One region of the Kitasatospora herbaricolor genome, then DNA from elsewhere that is predicted to be linked to it. Evidence: riboswitches for the same ligand, from Rfam matches in the RefSeq annotation. Region 1 holds a riboswitch; each other region holds the start of a gene.
What was found. A riboswitch is a leader RNA that binds a small molecule or an ion and turns the genes downstream of it on or off. The one in region 1 is predicted to bind cobalamin.
Positions count from the first base shown of each region.

Region 2: linked by a shared signal. The riboswitch ahead of metE (5-methyltetrahydropteroyltriglutamate--homocysteine S-methyltransferase) and the one ahead of J2S46_RS36965 (acyl-CoA thioesterase) in region 1 are both predicted to bind cobalamin.
Region 3: linked by a shared signal. The riboswitch ahead of nicT (Nickel transporter NicT) and the one ahead of J2S46_RS36965 (acyl-CoA thioesterase) in region 1 are both predicted to bind cobalamin.

Region 1 covers NZ_JAUSVA010000002.1:8,557,005-8,562,202, reverse strand. Annotated here, with positions in the region: gene J2S46_RS36975 (amidase) at 1-1,577, shown strand, start outside; partial or broken gene J2S46_RS36970 (3-hydroxyacyl-CoA dehydrogenase family protein) at 1,961-2,080, shown strand; gene J2S46_RS36965 (acyl-CoA thioesterase) at 2,217-2,696, opposite strand; cobalamin riboswitch at 2,959-3,181, opposite strand; gene J2S46_RS36960 (hypothetical protein) at 3,510-4,772, opposite strand; gene J2S46_RS36955 (alkaline phosphatase D family protein) at 4,765-5,198, opposite strand, start outside.
Region 2 covers NZ_JAUSVA010000002.1:6,791,581-6,796,778, reverse strand. Annotated here, with positions in the region: gene J2S46_RS29790 (ATP-binding cassette domain-containing protein) at 1-36, shown strand, start outside; gene tsaD (tRNA (adenosine(37)-N6)-threonylcarbamoyltransferase complex transferase subunit TsaD) at 202-1,275, shown strand; gene metE (5-methyltetrahydropteroyltriglutamate--homocysteine S-methyltransferase) at 1,363-3,672, opposite strand; cobalamin riboswitch at 3,838-4,057, opposite strand; gene ddaH (dimethylargininase) at 4,204-5,061, opposite strand.
Region 3 covers NZ_JAUSVA010000002.1:7,673,529-7,678,726, forward strand. Annotated here, with positions in the region: gene J2S46_RS33350 (MarR family winged helix-turn-helix transcriptional regulator) at 1-388, opposite strand, end outside; gene J2S46_RS33355 (quinone oxidoreductase family protein) at 491-1,420, shown strand; gene J2S46_RS33360 (ArsR/SmtB family transcription factor) at 1,413-1,796, opposite strand; cobalamin riboswitch at 1,883-2,121, shown strand; gene nicT (Nickel transporter NicT) at 2,150-3,268, shown strand; gene J2S46_RS33370 (EamA family transporter) at 3,312-4,166, opposite strand; gene J2S46_RS33375 (helix-turn-helix domain-containing protein) at 4,339-4,911, shown strand; gene J2S46_RS33380 (type B 50S ribosomal protein L31) at 4,982-5,198, opposite strand, start outside.

The sequences.
Region 1 (5,198 bases):
TGATGAACCCGGAGGCCCGCGCCGAGGCGGAGGCCTCCGACGCCCGCCGCGCGCGCGGCGAGACGCTCGGCCCGCTGGACGGCATCCCCTACACCGCGAAGGACAGCTACCTCGCGAAGGGACTGACCGCCGCGGCCGGCTCGCCCGCCTTCGAGCACCTCGTCGCCCAGCGTGACGCCTTCGCCGTCGAGCGGCTGCGCGCGGGCGGGGCCGTCCTGATAGGGCTGACCAACATGCCGCCGATGGCGAACGGCGGCATGCAGCGCGGCGTGTACGGCCGCGCGGAGAGCCCGTACAGCGCCGACTGGCTCACCAGCGCCTACGGCTCCGGCTCCTCCAACGGCTCCGGCACCGCGACGGCGGCGTCGTTCGGCGCGTTCGGCCTCGGCGAGGAGACCTGGTCGTCGGGCCGGGCGCCCGCCTCGAACAACGCGCTGTGCGCCTACACGCCCAGCCGCGGCGTGATCTCGGTGCGCGGCAACTGGCCGCTGGTGCCGACCATGGACGTCGTGGTCCCGCACACCCGCACCATGGCCGACCTGTTCGAACTGCTGGACGTCATCGTCGCCGACGACCCGGAGACGCGCGGCGACCTGTGGCGTGCGCAGCCCTGGGTCCCGCTGCCCTCGGCGTCGCAGGTGCGGCCCGACTCGTACCCGGCCCTCGCACCCGCCGACGCCCGGACGGCGCACGCCGCACTCGCCGGCAAGCGCGTCGGCGTACCCAGGATGTACATCAACGCCGACCCCGGCGCCGGCACCAACCCCGACGGCGGCATCGGCGGCCAGACCGGGCAGCGGATCGACACGCGCCCGTCGGTGATCGCCCTGTGGGAAGCCGCACGCCGCGACCTGGAGGCCGCCGGCGCCGAGGTGGTCGAGGTCGACTTCCCCGTCGTGTCCAACTACGAGTCCGACCGCCCCGAGGCGCCCTCGCTGCACACCCGCGGCCTGGTCGGCCGCGACTTCCTCGCCGTCGAGATCGAGGACCTGTCCGCCTGGGCGTGGGACGACTTCCTGCGGGCCAACGGCGACCCGGCGCTCGCCACCCTGGCCGAGGTCGACCCCGACCGCATCTGGCCCAAGCAGCAGGGCGAACTCCCCGACCGCTACACCGGCTTCGACGACACGATCGGCGACTACCCGCGCCTGGTGCGCGAGCGCCCGTACGCGTCCTTCACCGACATGCCGCACCTCGAAGAGGGGCTGCGCGGGCTGGAGGAGACCCGCCGGGTCGACCTGGAGCTGTGGATGGACGACCTGCGCCTGGACGCGGTGGTGTTCCCCGCGGTCGCCGACGTGGGGCCCGCGGACATGGACGTCTGCGAGGCGTCCGCCGAGCTGGGCTGGCGCAACGGTGTCTGGGTCGCGAACGGCAACCTGGTGCCCCGTCACCTCGGCATCCCGACCGTGACCGTGCCGATGGGCACCATGGCGGACACCGGCATGCCCGTCGGGCTGACCTTCGCCGGCCGGGCCTACGACGACAACGCGCTGCTGGCCCTCGGCGCGGCCTTCGAGGCGACGGGCAGCCGGCGCACGGTGCCGCCGCGCACGCCGCGCCTGGCGGCGCAGTGAACTGACGGGTGTCGCGGCGCGCCGGGCGCGGGCGGACGGAGGCGGTCGGACGGAGGCGCCCGGCGGCTCGGCGCGCGGTCACGGGTGGCGGCCCGGCGGCGGGGGCACCCTCCCCCGCCGCCGGGCCGAGCAGGGGTGCCGGCCGGTCCCCTCGGGCAGGCCGGCACCACCCGAAGGGGCCGGATCCGCAGGGGGCCGGTTCTGGTCCCGGCCGCCGGAGGCCTCGACGGCACCGGGCCCGTTAATAATTCAGACCTGCACGTGGTACCGGCCGTCCTGGCACCTGGGCCCGGCCCCTCGCAAAGGCCCGAGGACGCCCGCGGCCCGGCCGGAGCGGGACGCCGGAGCGGGCCAGTGCGGCGCGCGGGCGGGCGGGGCGCCCGATGTACGACGAGTACAAGGAGCCGCTCTACGCTCCCCCGCCGATGCTCGCCCGGATGGTCGAGGCCGGACTGCTCGGCCGCAAGAGCGGGCGGGGATTCCACGCCCACCGGGCGGTGTGAGCACGGCCGCACGGCGCACTGCGCGCCCTGGTGACGGCCGGTCCGTCCGGGCCCCGGGTTCCCCTCCGGGTCAGGGCGGGGTCGGGGTCGGGGGCCCGGACGGACCTGGGTGCTGAGGGTCAGCCGGTCGGCCAGGTCAGCCGGCCGGCCCCTTCGCCCGCCGAGCGCGGCGCTCACGGGCAAGACGCTCGCGGCGCTGCTCGACGGTGCTCTCCGGGACCAGCGCCGGCACACGGTGCGGCTGCCCGTCCGCGTCGACGGCGACGAAGACCAGTTGCGCCGTCGCCACCCTCGTCACCGGCCCGGTGAGGTTCCACCGTTCCGCCGTCACCACCACCGAGACGTACATCGAGCTGCGCCCGGCGTGATCGACACGGGCCAGGACCGTCAGGAGGTCACCGGCCCGCACCGGCGCGAGGAAGGACATCTCCTCCACCGACACGGTGACCGCGGGGACACCCGCGTGCCGGCCGGCGGCCGCGGCCGCGGCGTCGTCGATCAGCTTCATCACGACGCCGCCGTGCACCGTCCCGTAGAGGTTGGTGTCGTGCTCGCTCATGATGTGGGCCAGGGTGACCGCCGAGTCCGTCGGGGTCCGGGAGACGGCAGGGGGCATCGTCACCGGGCCACCCCGCCGGTCGTCGGAGCGCCCGGCCGGATCCCGGCCGCGCCGGAGCCGGCGGACCGGCCTGCCGTCGCCCCGCTGTCCGGGCCTCGACGGTTCACGGCCCCGGGGGCACCCGGCCACTCGGTCTGCTGCACGGAACTCTCCTTCGCGAGTTCAGGAGACCCCGGGTACGCGCAGGAGCGGGAGGTGCGCGTGCGCGTCCCTCCCCGCCGCCGACCCGCCCGCGGGGTCCGGTGGGACCACGGACCGTGGCGGTCCGCGGGCAGCGGCAGGTCTTCGGACTCGCGGGCGCGCCCACCCCTGTGAAGGGCGGACTCCTACTGGCCGTCGCTTCCCGGGCCGCCTTGGCCCAGTGCGTATGACGGCGGTCGTTCCCGCTCACCGCTGCGGGGCAGTCCCGGATTCCCACCGGGTTCCCTCTTGCGACGCGCCTGCCTGGCGGACAGGGCGAACCAGCTGCGCAGGCCACTCTACGGTCGTCGCCGCAGATCAGAAGCACCGGGGCAGGGCCACCGGGCCGGCCCCTGCACGAGCGTCCTCCCTCGGCCGTAGCACAATCCTGAAGCCGGCGTGCCGCGCGAGCGCTTGCGGACACCTGGGCTGCGCGCGGGCTCTTGACATCCCTTCAGCACTGGCCGCGGTCGAGCAGGGGCCCACCCCCGGACCCGGACGCCCGCCGGGCCACCCTGTGGAGGTGGTCCGACAGGGGTACCGGAGAACCGCGTTCCCGCGCGGTTCCGGACCCGCCTGCCGGATCTCCCGACCGGGCGGCCCGGCGGACGTCCGTGGATCGAGCGGACGTCACCAGTCCGAGTTGGTCGCCCCCAGACTCAGCAGGACCTGGTCGAAGCTGTTGCCGTCGTTGTCATCGGTGTACGAGATCGCGAGTGCACCGAACGGGGAGGAGGCCACCGCGGCCTGCTCCTGCCGACCGGTCGTGACCTGACTGACGGACTGGGCCGGCAGCCGGCCGGCGAAGGTGCCGTCCGGGTTGAGGCCCCGGGCCCGGACCGCCGGATCGGTGCCGGCGACGCTCCAGCCGACCACGGCGTCGCGCTGGTCGTCGATGCCGACGGTGGGGTTGCCGGCTCCGGGTCCGGCGGAGATCTCGACCTCGGCCGAGCCGGCGGTACCGGCGGCGGTGAACGACCGGGCCCAGACACCGCGGGTACCGGTGTGGTCGGACTCCCATGCCACGGCGAAGTCGCCGTTGAAGTCGGCGGCCACGGCCGGACGCTGCTGCTGGCCGCCGGCGAAACTGTTGGCGCTGCGGCGGGTGAGTGCGACCGCCCCGTTCGCCTTGGCCAGCTTCACCAGACCGATCTGGTAGGAGCCGTTGTTGTCGGTGTCGTCGTCCCAGACGACGACGGCGTCGCCCGAGGCGGAGGTCGCGACGTCGGGGTTGTGGTGCGCGCCGCCGGTCGCGTTGACCGTCACCTCGTAGGCCTTGGTCGTGGTCCCGGTGAACCCGGCCGCCTTCACCGTCGCGGCCGCGGTGCCCTGGATGTCCTCCCACACCACGGAGAACGCCACCGCGCCGGTGCTGCCCGGCGCGCCGTCCGGGTCGACCGCGACGCGCGGATGGATCTGCTGGCCGTCGGAGTTCGCGTTGGCCCGACCGGAGCCGAGGACCGCACCGGCCGGGGAGAGCACCCGGTAGACGATGTTGTAGAACCCGTTGCCGTCCGGGTCCTCCGCCCACACGACGACGGCGTTGCCGCGGTCGTCGAGGCCCACGTCGGGCTGGAGGTGCCGCCAGGCCACCCCCGCCGTCCCGCCGGCCGAGAGCTTCGACTCGTAGGCGGAGACGCCGTTGCGGAACATCCGCACCCACACGTCACTGTGCGCGTCGTCGGCCGGGGCGGTCGAGTCGCGGTCGTCCTCCCAGACCACCGCGACGTCGCCGAGGCGGTTGGCCGCGATCGAGGAGGTGTCCTGGTCACCGGTGGAGTCGCTGTTCGCGGTCACCCAGGACGAGGGCCCGGCCGCCGAGGCCGGGGCGACCATGGCGAGGGCCGCGGCGAATCCGGCGACGACCGCGCCGAGTACGGAGAGTTTACGCATCGGCCAACCCCGGCTGTCCGTCGTGGATGACAAAGGTCCGGGCGGTGGTCGCCGCCGCGCCGTGCTCGGTCACCGTCGCCACCGACCTGAAGTCGGCGGTGATTTGCGCCGGCGTGACGTGCGTGCGGACGTAGCCGCGCTGGTTGGAGTAGAAGCGCAGGTGCGGATTGAGCGATCCGTTGGGGATCGTCGTGGTGGCGCTTCCGTTGCCGCCGCTGGTGATGGATGTGCAGACCAGCTCGGAGCCGATCGTCGCCGAGGACGGGTCGGCGTAGTCGGCCTTCAGGTCGTTGCCCCAGGACGCGTGCACGTCGCCGGTGAGGACGACGGGGTTGCGCACGGCCCGGTCGATGATGCCCTGCTGGATCCGCGTCCGGCTGGCCCGGTACCCGTCCCAGGCGTCCATGTTCATCGCGCCCGCGGAGT
Region 2 (5,198 bases), 1.8 Mb from region 1:
ACCGGCGAGCACCTGGCGGCGTACGTGGGCGGCTGACCCGGGGGGCGGCCCGACCCCGGAGCGGCGCCCACCCGCCGCTCGGCCCGGGGCCGGCCGCACCGGCCGTCAGCACCGGCCGGCCACCCGCGCCGGGCGGCCCGCCCTTGTTGCACAATATGTGCAACTACTTAATCAGTGCGACAAAGGGTGGGCGAGGCTTCGATGACGGGATCGCCGGTGGTGCTGGGGATCGAATCCTCCTGCGACGAGACCGGGGCGGGGCTGGTCCGGGACGGCGTGCTGCTCGGGCAGGCGGTGGCCTCCAGCATGGACGAGCACGCCCGCTACGGCGGCGTGGTGCCGGAGATCGCCGCCCGGGCCCATCTCCAGTCGATGGCGCCGGTGGTCGGGGAGGCGTTGAACCGGGCCGGCCTCACCCTGGCCGACATCGGCGCCGTCGCCGTGACCGCCGGCCCGGGCCTGTCCGGCGCCCTCCAGGTGGGCGTCGCCGCCGCCAAGGCCTACGCCTTCTCGCTCGGCGTGCCGCTGCACGGGGTCCACCATCTCGCCGGGCACGTCGCCGCGGCGACGCTGGACGGCGGACCGCTGCCCGACCCGTGCGTGGTGCTCGTCGTCTCCGGCGGCCACACCTCGCTGCTGCTGGTCCGCGACCTGGCCCGGGACCGGATCGTCCACCTCGGGGACACCCTGGACGACGCCGCCGGGGAGTGCTTCGACAAGGTCGCCCGGATCCTGCGCCTGCCCTACCCCGGCGGTCCGGCGGTCGACCGGGCCGCCCGGGCCGGCGACCCGGGGGCCGTCCGCCTCCCGCGGCCGCTGAGCGGACCGAACGATCCCCCGTACGCCTTCTCCTTCTCGGGCCTGAAGACGGCCGCCGCCCGCTGGATCGAGGCGCAGCGCGCCGACGGCCGGGAACCGCACGTCCCGGACGCCGCCGCGGCCCTGCAGGAGGCCATCGCCGACACCCTCACCCGCAAGGCCGTCCGGGCCTGCACCGAGCACGGCATCGGCACCCTGGTCGTGGTCGGCGGCGTGGCCGCGAACTCCCGCGTCCGCGCCCTCACCGAGCAGCGATGCGCCGCCGCCGGGATCGCCCTGCGGGTGCCGCCGCTGCCCCTGTGCACCGACAACGGCGCGATGGTCGCCGCCGTCGGCGACCTGCTGGTCAGGGCCGGCGCCGAGCCCGCGCCGCCGGACCTCGCCGTCGACCCGTCCGCACCGCTTGAGTACGCCCGGCTGGCGCCCTCCGCGCACCGCCGGGCCCGGGCGGCCTGAACCCGCCGCCGCACCGGGGCGGACCTGGTGCGAGGGCCGGGGCCGGCCCGCCCGCCCGTGGGCGTCGGGCCGGCCCCGGCCCTCCCGTCAGCCGCCCAGCTCCGCCCGCGCCAGGCGGGCCGCCTCGACCAGGTGGTCGAGGGAGGCCCGGGTCTCGGCCCAGCCCCGGGTCTTCAGGCCGCAGTCCGGGTTGACCCAGAGGCGTTCGGCGGGGATGGCGGCGAGCCCCTCGCGCAGCAGGGCGGCGGCCTCCCCGGCGCTCGGCACCCGGGGCGAGTGGATGTCGTAGACGCCCGGGCCGACCTCGCGGGGGTAACCGGCCCCGGCCAGCTCGTGCGCCACCCGCATGTGCGAGCGGGCCGCCTCCAGGCTGATCACGTCCGCGTCCAACTCGTCGATCGCGGCCATGATCTCGCCGAACTCGGCGTAGCACATGTGGGTGTGCACCTGGGTGTCGGCCCGGACCCCGGAGGTGGTCAGCCGGAACGCCTCGGTGGCCCAGGCCAGGTAGCCGGGGCGGTCGGCGGCGCGCAGCGGGAGCGTCTCGCGCAGGGCCGGCTCGTCCACCTGGACGACCGCGGCGCCGGCCGCCTCCAGGTCGGTGACCTCGTCGCGCAGGGCGAGGGCGACCTGGCGGGCGGTGTCGGCGAGCGGCTGGTCGTCGCGGACGAAGGACCAAGCGAGCATGGTGACCGGACCGGTCAGCATCCCCTTGACCGGGCGGTCGGTGAGGTCCTGGGCGTAGCGGAACCAGTCGACGGTCATCGGGCGGGGGCGGGAGACGTCGCCGGCCAGCACGGGCGGGCGGACGTAGCGGGTGCCGTAGGACTGCACCCAGCCGTGCCGGGTGGCGAGGTAGCCGGTGAGCTGCTCCGCGAAGTACTGGACCATGTCGTTGCGTTCGGGTTCGCCGTGCACCAGGACGTCCAGCCCGGCCTTCTCCTGGTAGGCGATGACCTCACGGACCTCGGCCGCCATCCGCTCCCGGTAGCCGGCCCGGTCCAGGCGTCCGGCGCGCAGGTCGGCGCGGGCGGTGCGCAGTTCGGTGGTCTGCGGGAAGGAGCCGATGGTGGTGGTCGGCAGCAGTGGCAGCTTCAGCCGGGCGCGCTGGGCCTCGGCGCGTTCGGGGTAGGCCTGCGCGCGGCGGGCGTCCTCGGCGGTGGTGGCGGCGGCCCTGGCGCGGACGGCCGGATCGTGGGTGAGGGCGGAGGCGGCCCGGGAGGCCAGGTCGGCCCGGTTGGCGGCGAGTTCGGCGCCGATCGCGTGGGTGCCCTCGCGCAGTCCGCGGGCGAGGGTGGTGATCTCGGCGGTCTTCTGCCGGGCGAAGGCGAGCCAGCGGGCGATCTGCGGGTCCAGGTCGCGTTCGCGGGCGGCGTCGAGCGGGACGTGCAGCAGCGAGCAGGACGGTGCCACGTCGACCTGCCCGGCCAGGCCGAGCAGGGTGGCCAGGGTCGCCAGCGACTTCTCCAGGTCGTTGATCCAGATGTTGCGGCCGTCCACCACGCCCGCGACCAGCCGCTTGCCGGGCAGGCCGCCGACGGCGGCCAGGTCGTCGAGGTTGCCGGCGGCGGGGCCGGTGAAGTCCAGGCCGACGCCTTCGACCGGGGCCTCGGCCAGCACCGGCAGGGCCGCGCCGGCCCGGTCGAAGTAGGTCGCGACCAGGATCCTGGGCCGCTCGGTGAGGGCGCCGAGGTCGCGGTAGGCCCGGGCGGCGGCGTTGAGTTCGGCCGCGGTGCGGTCCTGCACGAGGGCGGGCTCGTCCAGTTGCACCCAGCCGGCGCCGGCGGCGCGCAGGCCGGCGAGGAGTTCGGCGTAGACGGGCAGCAGGCGGTCGAGCAGCGTGAGCGGCTGGAAGCCGGGGTCGACGCCGGGCGCGGGCTTGGCGAGCAGCAGGTAGGTCAGCGGGCCGACCAGGACCGGACGGGCGCGGTGGCCGAGCAGGAGGGCCTCACGCAGTTCCTGGACCGACTTGGCGGAGTTCGCCGAGAAGACCGTGTCCGGCCCCAACTCGGGCACCAGATAGTGGTAGTTGGTGTCGAACCACTTGGTCATCTCCAGCGGCGCCACGTCCTGGGTGCCGCGCGCCATGGCGAAGTACCCGTCCAGCGGGTCGGCGTCGACGGCGGCGCGGTGCCGGGCCGGGATCGCGCCGACCGCCACGGTGGTGTCCAGTACGTGGTCGTACAACGAGAAGTCGCCGGTGGGGACTTCGGTGACGCCGGCCTCGGCGAGGCGCCGCCAGGTGTCGCGGCGCAGACCGGCGGCGGTGGCATGCAGGCCGGCGGCGGTGACCCGGCCGGCCCAGTAGCCCTCGATCGCCTTCTTCAGCTCCCGGTCCGGGCCCTGACGGGGGCAGCCGTACACGGTGGCCTGCGGGGTGGTGGAACTCGGTGACACGGAACTCTCCTTCGCGAGTCGCGCTGCGATCCCGGGAGAGCACGTGCGCGCGAAGGTACGACAGCGGGGGCGCGGCACGTCGAGGTGCCCGCCCGCTCCGCCGACCCACCCCCGGCCTTCGGCCGGGCGGTACCCACCCACGAGGTCACCGGGATCACCGCGTGCGGTCGCACGCGGGCAGTGGCAGGTCTTCGGACTCGCGAGCACACCGGGCCTGACGGCCCGGCACCTAGTGGCCGTCGCTTCCCGGGCCGCCTGGGCCCAGTGCATGTGACGGCGGTCGTTCCCACTCACCGCTGCGGGGCAGTCCCGGATTCCCACCGGGTTCCCTCTTGCGACGCGCCTGCCTGGCTGGCAGGGCGAACCGACTGCAGGCCACAGCCTAGGCCCACCGGCGTCCCGCCGGCGGAATTCGTCCGCATGCCGGATGTCGCGGTGGGACGCGGGGCCGAGCGCCGGGGCCCGGGCGCCGGGGCCCGGGCCGGCGCGGCGGACCGGTGCGCGCGGCACCGGTCCGCGCGCGGACGGCGGCTACGGACGCAGCTCCAGCGTGCAGCACTTGACGCTGCCTCCGGCCCGCAGCAGCTCCGTCAGGTCGACGCCGATCGGCTCGAAGCCGCGCTCGCGGAGCTGGCGGTGGAGCCCGACGGCGGCCTCCGGCAGCAGCACGTGGCGCCCGTCGGAGAGCGCGTTGAGGCCGAAGACCTCGGCGTCCTCGGCGGTGGCGAGGACGGCGTCCGGGAAGAGCTCGCGCAGGACGGCCCGGCTGCCGGGGCTGAACGCCTCGGGGTAGTACATGACCTCGTCGTCGGAGAGCACCGCGAGGGCGGTGTCCAGGTGGTAGAACTTCGGGTCCACCAGCGTCAGGCCGATCACCGGCAGGCCGAAGAACTCCTGAGCCTCGGCGTGCGAGCGGGGGTCGGTGCGGAAGCCGCTGCCGGCCAGGATCCTGCGGCCGACGGCCAGCAGGTCGCCCTCGCCCTCGTTGATGTGCTCGGGCCAGTACACGTCCCGGTAGCCGCGGGCGGTGAACCAGTCCAGGTAGGCCGGGCCCTCGGCGGTGCGCTCGACGTGGCGGAACCGCGCCCCGAACACCCGGCCGTCGACCACGGTGGCGCCGTTGGCCGCGAAGACCATGTCGGGCAGGCACGGCAACGGCTCGATCACCTCGACGGTGTGGCCGAGCGAGAGGTAGAGGTCGCGCAGGGAGGTCCACTGGGCGAGCGCCAGGCCGCCGTCGACCGGCTTGGCCGGGTCCATCCACGGGTTGATCGAGTACGTCACGTCGAAGTGCCGGGGCGCGCACATCAGGAAGCGGCGGGGGGTGGCCACCCGGGCCTCCCGGAGCGGGGCGGCGGCCGCCGAGCTGATGGTGTCCGTGGCGGGCATGGAGGTCCTCCGGTCGGGATGCGGTTCTGCTGCGGCGCGGGATCGCCACGGCGCAACGCCCTGGGCCGGCGGGATTGCCTTGGCCCGGGCGGGAACTGAGCGACGGGCAGGGCGGCCGGCGACGGCGGCCGCGGATC
Region 3 (5,198 bases), 880 kb from region 1:
GCTCCTCGGGGTCGAGCGGCGCCAGCAGCGCGGCGTTTGCCCGGTCGCCGAGGATCCGCAGCCGGGCCAGCAGGTCGTGGCCGGCGGGGGAGAGCGCGACGGTGTTCTTCCGTCGGTCCTTCGGGTCCGGTGCGCGGGTCACGAACTCCCTGGACTGGAGGTCGTCGAGGACGGCGACCAGGTCCTTGGGGTCGATCCGCACGATCCTGGCGAGGTCCGCCTGGGCGAGCGGACCGTGCTCGGCCACGCCGCAGAGCACCGCGTGGTGCGGCAGACGGACGCCCTCACGCGCGAACTGATCGGCCACCAGGCGGTGCCCGAGGGCGGAGGCCCGTCCGAGCAGCCAGCTTGGCAGGGTCTGCAGGTGGGCGAGCGGGGTCTCGGACATGGGGGCAGTCTATCCGGATATTCGTTGGACATCCCCATGAATTCGTCCCTACCGTTGGGGTATCCAATGAAATCCCTCCGCTGGGGGAGAAGGGGGACGCCCGTGCGCGCACTCAGGTTCCACACGTACGACGGCCCGGCGGCGCTCCGGCTCGACGAGGTGGCCGAGCCCGTGGCCGGCCCGGGGGAGCTGCTGGTCCGGCCGGAGCTGGCCGGCGTCACGCTGCCCGCGCTCAGGCAGTTGCGGGGGCGAGGAGCCCCGCAGGCCCCGGCCGGCCCGGGCGGCGAGTACCTCGGCCGGGTGGTCGCGGCCGGCGAGGGCGTCACCGGCTTCGCGCCCGGCGACCGGGTCGGCGGGATCGCCCCGGCGGTGCACGCCGAGCTGGTGGCCGCCCCGGCGGGGCTCGCCGTCGCCGTGCCCGGTGCGCCGGCCGCCGGTGACGCGCTGGCGGTGCTGCGCAGCGGGCTGGTCGCCCTCGGCGCGCTGCGGGTGGGCGGCCTGCGGGCCGGCGAGTCGGTCCTGGTCACGGCGGCGGGCGGCGGGGTGGGACACCTGGCCGTCCAGCTGGCCCGGGCGCTCGGCGCGGGCCGGGTGATCGCGGCCGTGGGCGCCGGGGAGAAGGCCGGCTTCGTGCGGGGGCTCGGCGCGGACGAGGTGTTCCGCTACCAGGACGGAAGCTGGGGCGCGCCGGTGGACCTCGTCCTGGACGGTGTCGGGGGCGAGGTGCTGCCCAGGGCGCTCGACGCGCTGGCGCCGTTCGGCCGGCTGGTCGCCCTCGGCGGCGCGGGCGGCACGCTCGACGCCGGCGAACTGCTGGGCGGGATGCGGACGGTGACCGGTCTGTCGATGGCCGTGCTGGCCCGGCACCGCCCCGGGCTGCTCGACGAGTGGCGCCAGGAGCTCTGGGAGCTGCTCGGGCGGGGAGCGCTCCGGCCGGTCTGCACGGAGTTCCCGGTCACCGCGGCGGCCGAGGCGTTCGGCCTGCTGGAGCGCCGGGCCAACCTCGGCAAGGTGGTCCTGCGGATCAGCTGACGGCCGGCTCCGGGCCCACGTGCTCGGCCGCCGCGCAGGGGCCCAGCAGGGCGCCGAGCTCCTGGTCGACGACCCGGTAGCGCACCACCCGGCCGTCCCGCTCCCCGGCCACCACGCCGGCGGTGCGCAGCAGCCGGAGCGCCTGCGAGACGGCCGGGTCGCGCATGCCGGTGGCCACCGCGAGGTCGCTGACGGCGAGCGGCCCGGCCCGGTGCAGGGCGACCAGCAGCGCGAGCCGGCCGGGGTCGGCGAGCAGCGAGAAGCGCTCGGCCCAGGCGCGCACCCGGGCGGTGTCGCCGATGGCGGCGATGGCCTCGCAGACCCGGTGCCCGTCGATGGTCCGGTGGTCCGCGCGCTCGGCCGGTACGAGATGCATGCGGGCATTGTCGCAGCCGGGGGACTGACTGTGATCCTGAACACCTGCGCAGGTGCGCAGCCTTGCACAAGTGACCTGACGCCCCGTACGGTGTGGCCCGCCGTGGTGTTCGGGAAGACCGGTGACGGACCTTCAGAGGTCCCATTCCGGAGCGGCCCTCGCCACTGTGAACGGGAAGTCTCCGCACCGTACCCGCCCCCCGGGCGGGTGGTCACTGGACGCCGAGGCGTCCGGGAAGGCCTGGTGCGGTCGCGCAGCACCCACCGCCGCTTCGCGGCCGGGTGTGCCCCGAAGCCAGGAGACCGGCCACGGCATCTCACGAAGTGATCCACGAGGTGCTGGAGCGTGACCGGATGACCCTGCCCGAAATCGGTGCTGCCCGAACGGCGGCGCCCGCGGTCGATCCCGCGCTCCCCGCCTTCCGCTGGCGGCGCGAGGACACCGTACGGACGGCCGGGCTGATGGTGGTGATCCTGGCCATGCACGTGCTGGCGTTCGGGACGCTGTTCTTCCTGGTCGCACCGCACGAGTACGCGGTCGGTACCCAGGTCTTCGGGGTTGGCCTGGGCATCACCGCCTACACCCTGGGGATGCGGCACGCCTTCGACGCCGACCACATCGCGGTGATCGACAACACCACCCGCAAGCTGATGGCGGACGGCCGGCGCCCGGTGTCGGTGGGCTTCTGGTTCGCGCTCGGGCACTCCTCGATGGTCGTGCTGATGGCGGCCCTGGTGGCGGGCGGCGCCCAGCTGGCCAACACCCTGATGGACGAGGACTCGGTCACCCACCAGTGGCTCGGGGTGCTGGGCACCAGCGCGTCCGGGGCCTTCCTCTACCTGATCGGCGCGCTCAACCTGGCCGCGCTCTTCGGCATCCTTCGGGTCTTCCGGGCGATGCGGGACGGGCGCTACGACGAGGCGGAGCTGGAGGAGCACCTCAACTCCCGGGGCCTGTTCAACCGGGTGCTGAGCCGGGCCACCCGCTCGATCACCCGGCCCGGCCAGATGTTCCCGGTCGGCATGGTGCTGGGCCTCGGCTTCGACACCGCGACCGAGGTGACCCTGATGGTGATGGCCGGCAGCGGCGCCGCGGCGGGCCTGCCCTGGTACGCGATCGTCTGCCTGCCGCTGCTGTTCGCCGCCGGGATGAGCCTGTTCGACACGCTGGACGGGACGTTCATGAACTTCGCCTACCAGTGGGCGTTCTCCAACCCGGTGCGCAAGGTGTACTACAACCTGACCATCACCGGGCTGTCGATCGCGGTCGCCTTCATCATCGGCACCATCGAACTGGTCGGCGTGCTGCACGAGAAGCTGGACCTGACCGACCCGGTCAGCGGCTGGATCGCCGGCCTCTCGCTCGACAACGTCGGGTACGTGATCGTCGGCCTGTTCGTGGTGGTCTGGGCGGCGGCGATCGCGTACTGGCGACTGGGCCGGGTCGAGCAGCGCTGGGCCGCCCGCCCCTGACCGGCCCCGCCCCGGGTCGGCGCGCGGGCGGGGCCGGCCGGGCTCAGGCGGCGGCGAGCAGCAAGGTCCCGGCCACCGCCAGGCCGGCGCCCAGCACCTGGACGGGGCGCAGCCGCTCCTTCAGCAGGCCGCGCGCCATCAAGGCGGTGACCACCGGGAAGAGCGAGGCGAGCACGGCGGCCGCGGCCGCCGACCCGCTGTGCGAGGCCGTCGCGTAGGTGCCGTTCGCCGCCACGTCGGCCACGCCGATCGCGGTCAGTGCGGGCATCCGCCCGCGCAGCTCCCGGCCGAGGGCCCGGCGGGCTCCGGCCGGGCGCAGCATCGGGGCGAGCGCGGCGCCGCCGACGGCGATGTTGCAGAGCCGCTGCACGCAGAGGGTCAGCAGCAGCCTGCCCTCGCCGGAGGCATGCGCGACCAGGGCCATCACGGCGCCGAAGCCGAAGGCTGCGCCCAGGGTGAGCAGCAGGACCGTCCGGCCGGCGGACCGCCCGCCGCGCTCCGGGCCGCCGGCCAGGGCGACGCCGACCACCGCCACCGCGATCCCGGCCGCCTGGAGGAGACCGGGGCGCTCGCCGAGCACCAGCCCGACGCCGACCGGGACGGCCACCCCGACGGTGGCCAGCGGCGAGACCACCCCCATCGGGCCCAGTGCCAGTGCCCGGTAGAAGGCCAGCATCGCGAACGGGCCGATCACGCCGGCCGCGACGGCGTACCAGAGCATCGGGGAGGCGTCCGCGAGGCCGCCGGTGGCGAGCACGGCGACCACCAGCACCACGGCGGCCGCCAGCTGGGAGGCGACCACCACCGACAGGGCCGGCAGCCGCCGGGTGAGGGCTCCGCCGCCGAAGTCGGCCAGGCCCCAGAGCAGGCTGGCGCTGAGCGCGAGCAGGGCGCTCATCGGGAGGCGGCCGGCTGGCCGGCGGGGGTGTGCGGGGCGGGCGCGCGCCCGGCCGGCGGGTGAACGTGGGACAGCACAGTGGCCTCCGCAGTACAGTCGGGTGGACTTCTTGTCCGGACCGCAGCGTAGTGCAACATAGTGAACTATCCGAATCAATTCATTGGACTGTCCCGTGCCGGATCCCGATCTCGTCACCCAGGCGCTCGCCCGGAACCTCAAACGGCTGCGCACCGAGCGCGGCTACACCCTGGACGCCCTGGCCGCCCGGGCCGGCGTCAGCCGGGGGATGATCGTGCAGATCGAGCAGGCGCGGACCAATCCCAGCGTCGCCTCGGTGGTGCGGCTCGCCGATGCGCTCGGCGCCTCGATCGCCCGGCTGCTCGACTACGACGAGAGCGCCGCGGTGCGGATCGTCACCGCCGACCAGGCCGTCCCGCTCTGGAGCGGCCCGGCCGGCGGCAGCGGCACGCTGCTCAGCGGCGTGGAGGCGCCCGGGCCGCTGGAACTCTGGGCCTGGCGCCTCGAACCCGGCGAGGGCTACAGCTCCGAGGCGCACCCGGCCGGCACGGTCGAGATCGTCCGGGTGGAGACCGGCGAGCTGACCCTCTCGCACGGCGACCGCGACCATGCGGTGCCGGCCGGCAGCACCGCCTCCTTCGAGGCCTCCGAGTCGCACGGCTACCGCAACGACGGCGCCGTGCCGGTACGGCTGACCATGGTCGTGTCGGTGCCGCCGCCGCGCTGAGGGCCGCCCGGACGCACCGGGGCGGCGCCGCCCGTCCAGGGGTGGCGCCGCCCCGGCCGGACCCGTCCGGTCAGCCGTGCCGCCTGCCGTAGCGGCGGTGGAAGGCCTCGACCCGGCCGGCGCCGTCCAGCACCCGGGCCCGACCGGTGTGGAAGGGGTGGCTCGCCGAGGAGACCTCGACGTCGACCACGGGGTAGCTGTTGCCGTCCTCCCACTCGACGGTCCGCCCGGTGCCGGTGCCGGTGCCGGTGCCGATGGTCGATCGGGTGAGGAAGGCCAGGTCGCCG